One region of the Kitasatospora sp. NPDC086801 genome, then DNA from elsewhere that is predicted to be linked to it. Evidence: riboswitches for the same ligand, from Rfam matches in the RefSeq annotation. Region 1 holds a riboswitch; the other holds the start of a gene.
The links. Region 1 has a riboswitch for cobalamin ahead of ACIPLC_RS11685 (prenyltransferase/squalene oxidase repeat-containing protein). Riboswitches for the same ligand answer to the same signal wherever they lie in the genome.
Positions count from the first base shown of each region.

Region 2: another riboswitch for cobalamin. It lies ahead of ACIPLC_RS08130 (cobalamin biosynthesis protein); the one in region 1 lies ahead of ACIPLC_RS11685 (prenyltransferase/squalene oxidase repeat-containing protein).

Region 1 covers NZ_JBIVAX010000007.1:138,280-143,647, reverse strand. The annotation lists gene ACIPLC_RS11695 (prenyltransferase/squalene oxidase repeat-containing protein) at 1-792, shown strand, start outside; gene ACIPLC_RS11690 (flagellar hook-length control protein FliK) at 827-1,324, shown strand; cobalamin riboswitch at 1,945-2,089, shown strand; gene ACIPLC_RS11685 (prenyltransferase/squalene oxidase repeat-containing protein) at 2,193-4,106, shown strand; gene ACIPLC_RS11680 (hypothetical protein) at 4,235-5,272, shown strand; gene ACIPLC_RS11675 (CbiQ family ECF transporter T component) at 5,283-5,368, shown strand, end outside.
Region 2 covers NZ_JBIVAX010000004.1:270,900-276,267, reverse strand. The annotation lists gene ACIPLC_RS08140 (hypothetical protein) at 1-1,021, opposite strand, end outside; gene ACIPLC_RS08135 (alpha/beta hydrolase family protein) at 1,367-2,488, opposite strand; cobalamin riboswitch at 2,915-3,048, shown strand; gene ACIPLC_RS08130 (cobalamin biosynthesis protein) at 3,183-4,148, shown strand; gene ACIPLC_RS08125 (cobyric acid synthase) at 4,222-5,368, shown strand, end outside.

The sequences.
Region 1 (5,368 bases):
GACCAGGCCGCCGCGAAGGCCACCGCCTGGCTGGCGAAGCCGGAGATCCTCGGCGGCTACCTCGGTGACGGCACCACCGAGGCGTACGCGGGCGCCACCGCCAAGCTGCTGCTCGCCGTCGAGGTGCGCGGCGGGGATCCGGTGAGCTTCGGCGGCGTCGACCTCCCGGCTCGGCTGCGTTCGCTCCAGACGGCGTCCGGCCGCTTCTCCGACCGTTCCCAGTGGGGCGACTACAGCAACGCCTTCGGCCAGTCCCTCGCCGTGATCGCCCTGCACCGCACCCCCGGCGGCGCCCCGGCCACGGCCGTCGACTTCCTGGCGAACAGCCAGTGCGCGGACGGCGGCTTCCCGCTCTCCTACGGTCAGGCCACCTGCACCGGCGACCCGGACGCCACCGCGCTCGCGGCCCAGGCCCTGGCCGCGACCGGCCGCACCGCCAAGGCCGACGCCGGGCTCGGCTGGCTGACCGCCCACCAGAACGCCGACGGCGGCTTCGCGGCCGCCGGGGCGGCCGCGTCCAACGCCAACACCACCGGCCTGGCCACGCAGGCGCTGCTCTCCGGCGGCCTCAAGGGCTGGAGCAGCCTGGTCAAGCTCCAGCAGGGCTGCGCCGCCGACCCGGCGGTCCGTGGCGCGGTCGCCTACGACGCGTCCGGTTTCAACCCGGCCAACGGCGCCCGGGCCACCGGGCAGGCCGTCCTCGGCCTGGCCGGCACTCCGCTGGCCACCCTGTCCGCCGCCGGGGCGCGTCCGGACGCGGCCGTGCCGGCCTGCCCGGCGACCACCCGCTGACCCCGGTCCCACTGATCCGGTGAGGAGTACTCCGATGACCGACACCATGGCGCCCGCCCGGCCCGCCCGGCTCGCCCGTCCGGCCCGCCGCACCCTCGGCTCGATCGCCGCCGCCGCGGCCCTGACCGCCGGCCTGCTCGGCGCCTCCGCCGTCCAGGCCCCACAGGCGCAGGCCGCTGCCTGCGACGGCACCACCGGCGTCACCGTCGTGGTCGACTTCACCGCCCTCGGCGGCGGCATCCAGACCGGCTGCGCGCCCGGCGACCCGGCCAGCGGCCTCGCCGCCCTGACCGGCGCCGGGTTCCCGTACACCTTCCACCCGCGCTACCCGGGCTTCGTCTGCGCCATCAGCGCCCTGCCGACGACCTGCACCAACCCGACCGGCAGCGCCTACTGGTCGTACTGGCACGCCCAGCACGGCGGTGCCTGGTCGTACAGCAACCTGGGCGCGGGCAGCTACGACCCGGCGCCGGGCGACGTCGAGGGCTGGTCCTTCGGCGCCGGCGCGCAGCCGGGCATCACCGCGCCCTGACGTCCGGAGGCACCCCGACTGCCAGTGGGACCGCATCCCGCACGACTCACGTGCGGCCCTCTGGTCGGAGGGCCGGTAGGCCGGCGGGATGAATCAGCGAAATCGTTGACCGGCACCTTCCCGTCGGCATGTTCGAGCTTTGTGGCATGCGATCACATGGCGGCGTGAAGCACTCGGCGGCAGTGTCGGGTCTGCTGGCTTTGACGGCTCTGGCCCTGACAGTCACGGCGGTGCCGTCAGTGGCGTCTGCGGGCACATCAGCCGGAGCGGCCTCGGCCGGCTCTGCGGTGCGCGGCCCCGCCGACGGGCAGCGCCCGGCCCTGCGATCGGCCGACATCCGCTGGGATCTCGCGGAGGCGCGGTCTCAGCACGCCGAATCGCTCACTGGCGGTGGTCGGCAGTTCGACCGTTCCGAGCGAGTCGAGGTCCGTGCCCTCCCGCAGCGTCCGTCCGGCGTCGGCCCAGGGCTGTTCTGATTCCTCCCTCGCCGACGGCCCGGCCGGTCGAGGGGGGAATCCGCCCGGAGGGGCCACGGCCGGGAGCCGATCCGTGACCGCACGGCGCACCGGTCGGCGAGGCGATGTGATCGGGATGATGATCGGGATGACGACCCGTTGACTCCCCATCGGCCGCCATGGTCTGATGAACCGATTTTTTGCCCTCGGCATTCAGGGGAAGCCGGTCCAACTCCGGCGCTGACCCGCAACCGTAGACCCACCTCGGGGTGGGTGAGCCGGAATGCCTGGACCGGGGGACTGTTCACACAGCACTTGCGTCGTCGCGGACTACGACGCGGTCACGGCGGCCCCTGTCCGAGGAGCCGTCGGCTGCGCCGTTGCCTCCCGCGTCGACCGACCAGGGAGTCGTCGTGAGGGTCAGCAGCAGTCGCGCACGTCACAGAAACCGGGACCTCGCGTCCCTGGTGGTCGCCGGCGCCGTCGCGGTCGCCGCCTGCGGCACCGTCCTGTTCGGGCACCCCGGTACCGCGGCCGCCGACCCGGGCACCACCGGCCTCGCCCTGCGCGCCGCCCCGGAGTACCAGGCGGCCGCGAAGAAGGCCGCGGACCAGCTCGCGGCGAGCCGGCAGGCCGACGGTTCCTTCGTGCCCTACGCCGGCGCCCCCGGTGACACCATCAGCACCGCGAGCGCGGCGCAGGCCTTCCGGGCCACCGACCAGGACACCCGCCTGGCCTCCGCCAAGGCCCGGCTCGCCGCCCGCCAGGGCACGGCCGGCGGCTTCGGCCCCGACACGTCGACCACCGACCCGGACCCGGCCGCCACCGAGCAGGCCGTCCTGACCCCGACCGGCACCGACCTCACCGGCGTCCGGCACGATCCGAATGGCGCCACCACCCCGCCGACCCCGCCCGCCGGAAGGGCCCCGGACGCCGCCAAGGGCAGCGCCTACCTCACCGACCCGTCCCGCCTGATCGACGGCCACTACTACGAGGGCTTCCCGGCCTTCGCCGACTTCGGCCTCACCATCGACGGCGCCTACGCCCTCGCCGCCACCGGTACCGATGACGCCGCGCTGCGCAGGATCGTCGACTTCCTGGACCAACAGGGCACGGACGCCAGCGCACGCACCGTCAACGACTGGACCGGCATCGGCACCGAGTTCGCCGGCGGCGGCTCGATCGGCAAGGAGGCGCTGCTCGCCGAAGCGGTCGGCCGCAACCCGCGCGCCTTCGGCGGCCACGACCTGATCGCGGCCCTGGCCGCCCTCGTGTGCGCCAAGGCCGACCAGAACACCGGCTGCGCGGCCCCCGGCAACTACACCTACGCGACCTCGGTCTTCTCCCAGGCGCTCGGCATCATGGCCCAGCTCCGGGGCGGGGACTCGACGGGCGCCGCTCCCGCGATCGCCTACCTGAAGAGCCTCCAGCACGCCGACGGCTCCTGGCCGAGCCTGATCCCCGCCACCGGCGACTCCGAGGTGGACAGCACCGCGATGGCCGTCATGGCCCTCTCCCTCGTCCCCGGGGACGAGGCCGCGCAGGCGGTCGACAAGGGGGCCGGCTGGCTGGCCGCGCGGCAGCTGCCCGACGGCGGGTTCCCGGGCGCGGCCGGCGACTCGACCAACTCGGCCGCCCTCGCCGTCCAGGGCCTGACGCTGCGCCAGTCCGCCTACAGCGCCCAGATCGCCAAGGCGCGCGACTTCCTCGCCGGCCAGCAGAACGGCGACGGAGGGTTCAACGTCGCCACGGGCGGTCAGCGGGGATCGGACGTCCGGGCGTCCACGCAGGGGCTCGGCGGTGCCACCGGCATCTCCTTCGGCACACTGTCCCGCAACGTCGGAGGCACCCCGACGCCGACTCCTACCGGGACGCCGACTCCGACGGGTACGCCGACGCCGACTCCCACCGGGACGCCGACGAACACGCCCACGGGTACGCCGACGCAGACCCCCACCGGGACGCCGACGAACACGCCCACGGGTACGCCGACGCAGACCCCCACCGGCACACCGACCAACACGCCCACAGGCACTCCGACCCCGACGGGCGCTCCCACGACGACCGGGCCCGCCCCGGTCACCGCCGCACCCTCGGCCACCGGCGGCCCGAGCACCTGGCCGGCCGGTGGCGTCGACGCCCCGGCCGAGGACGGTGGCGTCCCCGCAGCCGGGGTTCCGGCGGGCGCCGGGTCCGGCAACCTGGCCAGTACCGGAACGCAGGCCCTGGCGCTGACGGCGGGTGCCGCTCTGCTGACCGCGCTCGGAGCCGCGGCCGTCCTCGTCGCCCGTCGCCGCACCGCGTCCACCCCGGGGCGTCACCGGTGAGCCGGGGACTGGGCCGGGGACGGGGTCGGCGACTCGCCCGGCTGTCCGGGGCAGCGGCCCTGACCTCCGGCCTCGCGTTCGGTGGCGTTGCCGTCGGTACCGCCCCGGCGTCCGCGGCGCCCTTGCCGATGGACCAGTGCACCACCACGTCCGGCGTGGTGCTCGCCGTGGACTTCAGCAAGTGGGGCGGCCCGCTGCTGCGTTCCTGCGGGACCACCCCGACCACCGGGTACACGCTGCTCAACCAGGGCGGCTGGAAGACCACCGGGACCGGGCACGACGGTCCGGCGTTCGTCTGCCGCATCGGCTACAGCGGCTTCCAGGGCGGCAAGCAGTACCCGACCCCGGATCAGGAGAAGTGCGTCCTGACGCCCCCGGCCACGGCCTACTGGTCGTACTGGCACGCCGATCCGGGCGAGAACAGCTGGTCGTACAGCCAGCTGGGCGCGATGAGCTACCAGCCGAAGCCCGGCAGCGTCGACCTGTGGATCTTCGGCGGCACCAACGTCGAGGGCACCAAGGGGCGTCCGACCTTCTCGCCGGACAGCGTGCGCGCGCAGAACTCGGACCCCGGTGGGCAGCCGGCCGACCCCGGCCAGGGCACCACGGGCGGCTCCGGCAGTTCCGGTGGCCCCGATGGCTCCGGTGGCTCCGGTGGTGCCTCCGGCAGTTCCGGGGGCGGGTCGACGGGCGCCACCGGTACGACCGGCGGTTCCGGCAGTGGTTCGAGCGGCGGCACCGGCACGGTCGGTGGCGCCGGGACCGGCCGCTCCCCGGCCCCCGCCAAGCCCCCGGCGGGCGGAGCCCGGCCGCCCGCGCCCGCCAAGCCCACGGGGGCCGGTACCCCCGTGACCCCCGAGGACGGCATCACTCCGCCGGGCGCGCCCGACCCGACGCCCGTGCCCGCCGTGCCGGTGCCGGTCGAGCCGCCCACCGCGCCGCCGACGGACACCCCGGGCGACCAGCCGCCGCAGAGGGCTGCGGCAGCGGCCGCGCCGACGTCCACCCCCGCCGTGCCCGGCGGGGTGGTGAACGCCGACCCGGTGGCCGACGCCCCGCACGACTCCGGGTCGATGATCCCCGCCGTGATCGGGACCGTCCTCGTCGTGGTGCTCGGCGTGGCCACCGTGGTCGTCGCGCGACAGCGCCGCCGACGGGCCGAGTGATCCGGTGACCATGCCCGACAAGCGCGACGCCGGCTCCCCGAAGCCCGCCCCCGGGCAGGGCGCGGGAAGCCGGCGCAGCCCCCGGAACCTGCATCC
Region 2 (5,368 bases), on a different contig from region 1:
CGTCGTCCCCCTGCGCCGCGTCCAGCAGCTCCGCCACCGCCCGATCCGCCGGACGGGCCGCCACCCAGGCGCGGAACTCGGCCCGCGCCGGGCCCGGCGAGTAGTCCGCGCAGGCGTTCAGCAGCTCGAAGGCGCTCTGCTCGATGTGCCCGGCCGCAGTCTGCGCGACCGTGCAGATCTCCTCCAGCTTCGCCCGCACCGCCCAGTGGCCCAGCGGCGACAGCTCGGCGGCTTCGTTCCTGCGGACCACGGCCCCGACGGCCGCCAGGCCGTCCAGCATCCAGTCCAGGACCGCGGCCACGTCCGCCGGTGACGGCGGGGTGTCGATCTGCGGCTCCCGGCACGTGCCGCGGACCGCCGACACCGCCGAGGCGGCATGCGGCACGGGCGACAGGCCCGAACCGTCCGCGCCACCCACCCGGCGCTCGTCCAGCCCCCGGCGCAGCAGCTCCAGCAGCTCGCCGTCCGACACCGGACCGGCCACCAGGTGCAGGAAGGACAGCAGCTGCGGAGCCTGGTCCACCGCCTCACCGGCCAGCACCGCGAACACGCCCCGCAGGGCGGCCGGCGGCACCGGGGCCAGCAGCGTCCAGGCGTCGAACAGCGCCGACCAGCCGCGGACCACCGCCTCGTCGTCGTGCTCCCAGGCGTGCAGGCGCCAACCCGGCCCCGCACCGCCGTCCCTGGCCTCCACCAGGCCGACCAGCAGCGCCTGCCCCCACGACTTGGCGGCGGCACCGACCGTCATGGCCAGCGCCAGACCCGCCGCACGGGCGTCCTCGGGCAGCAGCTCGCCGCGCTTGTCGACCTCCTCCAGCTCCCCCGCCCAGCGGGCGATCCGGACGGCGTCCACCAGCATCCGGCGGGCCAGCGGCGCCAGCTCGGCCGGCGCGGGGAAGCCCTCCGGTACGGGAACCCTCCCCCGACCGGGCGCCGCAGCGGGCCCTCGTCGGCGGGGTACCCCGGCCCCGCCCGGCTTGCCGGCGGCGGGCCGGTGGGCCGTACCGGGGAGACGGGTCACCGTCGCGCCGGTACCGATCGTCGGCGGGAGCGGGGCATCACGGTCGCGCGGATTCCGAGACGTCACGTCGAGCAGTCTTCCCCTTGTACCGGCCTTCTGTCACATCCGGTTGGCTGTACGGACGGGCTGTCGTCGACGGCACCTCCCCAAGATCGGGCAACAATCGGGCAACAGAGGCAAACCGCCTGGCCGGAAACAGGTGGCGGGGTCATGCCATCCCGATTTGGCCCCCGCAGCAGTGGTCGCCGTACCCGCTCGACCGGTCACGCTCCGTGGCTGACACGTGATGTCCGGGCGCCGAATAGGGGTCCGGTGGGGGTGACTTCTCGAACGGGGGGGCTGGGTTCAGAGAAGGGGGGTGAGCCAGCGGCGGAGGAGTTCGGTGTAGTGGGTGGGGGCGGAGTTCCAGAGGGTGGCGTGGTCGGCGCCCGGGAAAGGGCGGAGGCTGACCACACCGGGGCGGGCGGCGGCGAGGCGTTCGGCGGCGCGGAAGGGGGCGACCTGGTCGTCGGGGCTGTGCAGGAGGAGGGTGGGGACGCGCAGGTCGGTGCCCTCGGCGATGCGGCTGAAGTCGGCGAGGTCGACGCCGGTGCGGCCCTCGGCGGCGAGGGCCCCGAGTTCGGCGGCGGCGCCGGTGTAGCCGGCCCGGGCGGCGCCGCGGCGGGCGGTGGCGGGCAGGTCGAGGACCGGCGAGTCCAGGACGAGGCCGCTGATGGCGTGGGCCCAGGCGGAGCGGGCGGCCGTCTGGAGGGCGATGGTGGCGCCGAGGGACCAGCCGTAGAGGATGACCCGGCCGGCGCCGCTGTCGAGGGCGAGCCGTACCGCCGACTCGACGTCGCGCCACTCGGTCTCACCGAAGTGGCCGAGCCCGTCCGGGGAGGCGGGGGCGCCCTGGTCGCCGCGGTAGGTGACGGCGAGGGCGGGCAGGGCGAGGCGGTCGAGGACGGGGAGCACCGCGAGGGTCTGCTGCCGGTCGGTGCCGGGGCCGTGGATGAGGATCACCCAGGTGCCGCGTTTGCCGTCGAGGCGCCAGGCGGGGAGGGCGCCGAGTTCGCCGTCGGCGGCGGTGTCGGTGAAGGGGAGGCCGAGCGCCTCGGTGGGGTCGCCCAGATGGACGCGGGGGGTGAAGCGGACCTCGGTGCCGGGGGTGAGGGTGCCACGGTCGGCGCGGACGAGGCGGCGGGTGACGCCGTTCTCGTCGCTGTGCAGGACGTCCTCGACGACGGCGTGGCCGTGGTCGTCCCATTCGACGGCCCAGCGGCCGGGACGCAGGCTCTCGGGGCGGCGGTTGAAGGTGATCCGGCCGGCCGCGAGGCTCCGCACCAGAACGGGGCCGGACCCCTGGACGGCGGTCGCCGGGTGGACCATCCGTTCGGAGGCCCGGCGGCCGATCACCAGGACGGCGGCCCCGGCGGCCCCGGCGCCGACGGCGGCGGCCGCCACGACGGCCGCGGTTCCCCAACGCATATCGCTCCCCGCTCTGCTGGTCTGCTGGTCTTGGACCGGACGGTTGGTCTTGGACCGGACGGTGTTCGGGCACCAGTTCACCGGGGGCCCGCGCGGGCGGCCACCGGGCTGGGCCGTCCGGGTCACGGCAGGGCTACGGGTGGGCGGGTCAGACCGGGCCGCGGCGGGACCGCGGGCGGGGGGCTGGCTGCGTCGCATGGGAACGAACGGTAGGGGCGGGGGGCGGTGGGCCCCGGCCGCCGAACGCACGAAGCGGCCCCGGAGGCCCCTCCGGGGCGCTGGACGATCGGACAGGGTGTCATGCCCCTGCGGGCGGGCGGAGCGGAGGTGGCGACGACGTGCCGACGTGTGACCAACCCCTCCGTGACCTCGGTTGACTCCCGGTTCGGCCGCGTGATGGGATCCTGGGGCCAAACGGAGGCATGCAGAGGAAGCCGGTGCGAGTCCGGCGCGGTCCCGCCACTGTCACCGGGGAGCACGCTCGGAACAGTTGCCACGGCGGGCCGTCAGAAGCCGCTGGAAGGCCCGGGGGTGCGTCCGACCCGGAAGCCAGGAGACTCTCGCCCCCGGTACGTCGATCCAGGGCGCGGACCCTGAGTGAGGACACGCGCGCGATGCAGGCTGCCCCGACCCGCCGGACCCCACGCGGCCTTCCGCCGAACCCGTCGAACCCCTCGAACTCGTCGAACCCGTCGTGCGCCCGCTGACCCGCGCCGCCGCGTTCGCGCTGGGCGCCGCCGCGGGCTTCGCCGCCGACGCCCGCTTCGCCGACCCCCGGCGCGGCCACCCGGTGGCCGTCTTCGGCGGTGCGGCGACCCGGCTGGAGCGGCGGGTGTGGCAGGACGACCGGGTGGCCGGCGCCGGGTACACGGCGCTGTGCGTGGGCGCGGTCGCGGCCGGCGCGGTGGCCCTGGACCGTACGGTGGGCCGGCGTCCGCTGGGCCGGGCCGCGCTGGCGGCCGCCGCGACCTGGACGGTGCTGGGCGGCACCTCGCTGACCCGGGAGGCGCGCGCCATCGGCCGGTCACTGGCCACCGGCGACCTGGCGGCCGCGCGCGAGCGGCTGCCGCACCTGTGCGGGCGGGATCCGAGCGCGCTGGACGGGCCGCAGATCGCCCGCGCGGTGGTCGAGTCGGTGGCCGAGAACACGGCGGACGCCGTGGTGAACGCGCTGGTCTGGGGCACCCTGGCGGGCACGCCGGGGCTGCTGGCGTTCCGCGCGGTGAACACGCTGGACGCGATGGTCGGCCACCGATCGCCGCGGTACGCCCGGTTCGGCTGGGCCTCGGCCCGGCTGGACGACGTGGCGGGCTGGCCGGGCGCCCGGCTGACGGCACTGCTCACGGTGGCCGCCGCACCACGGCCGCGAACGGCCTGGCGGGTCTGGCGGCGGGACGGTTCGGCGCACCCGAGCCCGAACGCGGGCCAGGCGGAGGCCGCCTTCGCGGGCGCCGTGGGCGTCCGGCTGGGCGGGACCCTCCAGTACGGGGAGCGGGTGGAGCACCGGCCGGTGCTGGGCGCGGAGTTGCGGCCGGTGACGGTGGACGACATCGAGCGGGCCTGCGTGCTCTCCCGGCGGGTGGGCGTGCTGGCCCTGGGTACGACGGTCGCGGGGCACGTCCTGCTGCGGGCGTTCCGGAGCAGGAGGGGAAAGGCGTGAACGAGCGCGGAGAGCGAACCATCGGAAGGTGCGCAGTGCGCGAAGCGCCTGCCGGGCGAAGCGGGGTGGACGCATGAGCAGGGCGATACTGGTCGCCGGGACGACCTCGGACGCGGGCAAGAGCGTGGTGACCGCGGGCATCTGCCGCTGGCTGGCCCGGCAGGGGGTGCGGGTCGCGCCGTTCAAGGCGCAGAACATGTCGCTGAACTCCTTCGTCACCGCCGACGGCGCCGAGATCGGCCGGGCGCAGGCGATGCAGGCGCAGGCGGCCCGGGTGGAGCCGGAGGCGGCGATGAACCCGGTGCTGCTCAAACCGGGCGCGGACGGCCGCAGCCAGGTGGTGCTGCTGGGCCGGCCGGTCGCCGAGGTGGGCGCGCTGGACTACCGCGAGCGCAAGCCCGTCCTGCTGGAACGGGCGCTGGAGTGCCTGGCGGATCTGCGCCGGCGCTACGAGGTGGTGGTCTGCGAGGGCGCCGGTTCGCCCGCCGAGATCAACCTGCGGGACCGGGACATCGCCAACATGGGCCTGGCGACGGCCGCCGGGCTGCCGGTGGTGGTGGTCGGGGACATCGACCGCGGCGGCGTCTTCGCGGCGATGTACGGGACGCTGGCACTGCTGTCGGCGGAGGACCAGCGGCATGTCGCGGGCTGGTTCGTCAACAAGTTCCGCGGCGACGCGCGGCTGCTGGCACCCGGCCTGGAGATGCTGCACGGGCTGACCGGCCGTCCGGTGCTGGGCACCCTGCCGATGCTGCCGGGCCTGTGGCTGGACGCCGAGGACTCGCTGGACCTGTCCACGGTGGTGGACCGGGTGGACGTCGGTGGCCCGCTCGGGGCGGACGTCCTGCGGGTGGCCGTGGTGCGCTTCCCCCGGCTGTCGAACTTCACCGACCTGGACGCGCTGGCGCAGGAGCCGGGCGTGCTGGTGCGCTGGGTGACCCGGCCGGAGGAACTGGCCGACGCCGACCTGGTGGTGCTGCCCGGCACCCGGGCCACCGTGGCCGACCTGGCCTGGCTGCGCGCACGCGGCCTGGAGCCGGCGCTGAAGGCGCGGGCGGCGGCCGGACTGCCGGTCCTCGGGGTGTGCGGCGGCTACCAGATGCTGGCACGCGGGATCGAGGACGAGGTGGAGTCCAGGGCCGGCTCGGTCGAGGGCCTGGGCCTGCTGCCGACGCACGTACGGTTCGGCGCCGAGAAGGTGCTGGCGCGGCCGGTCGGCG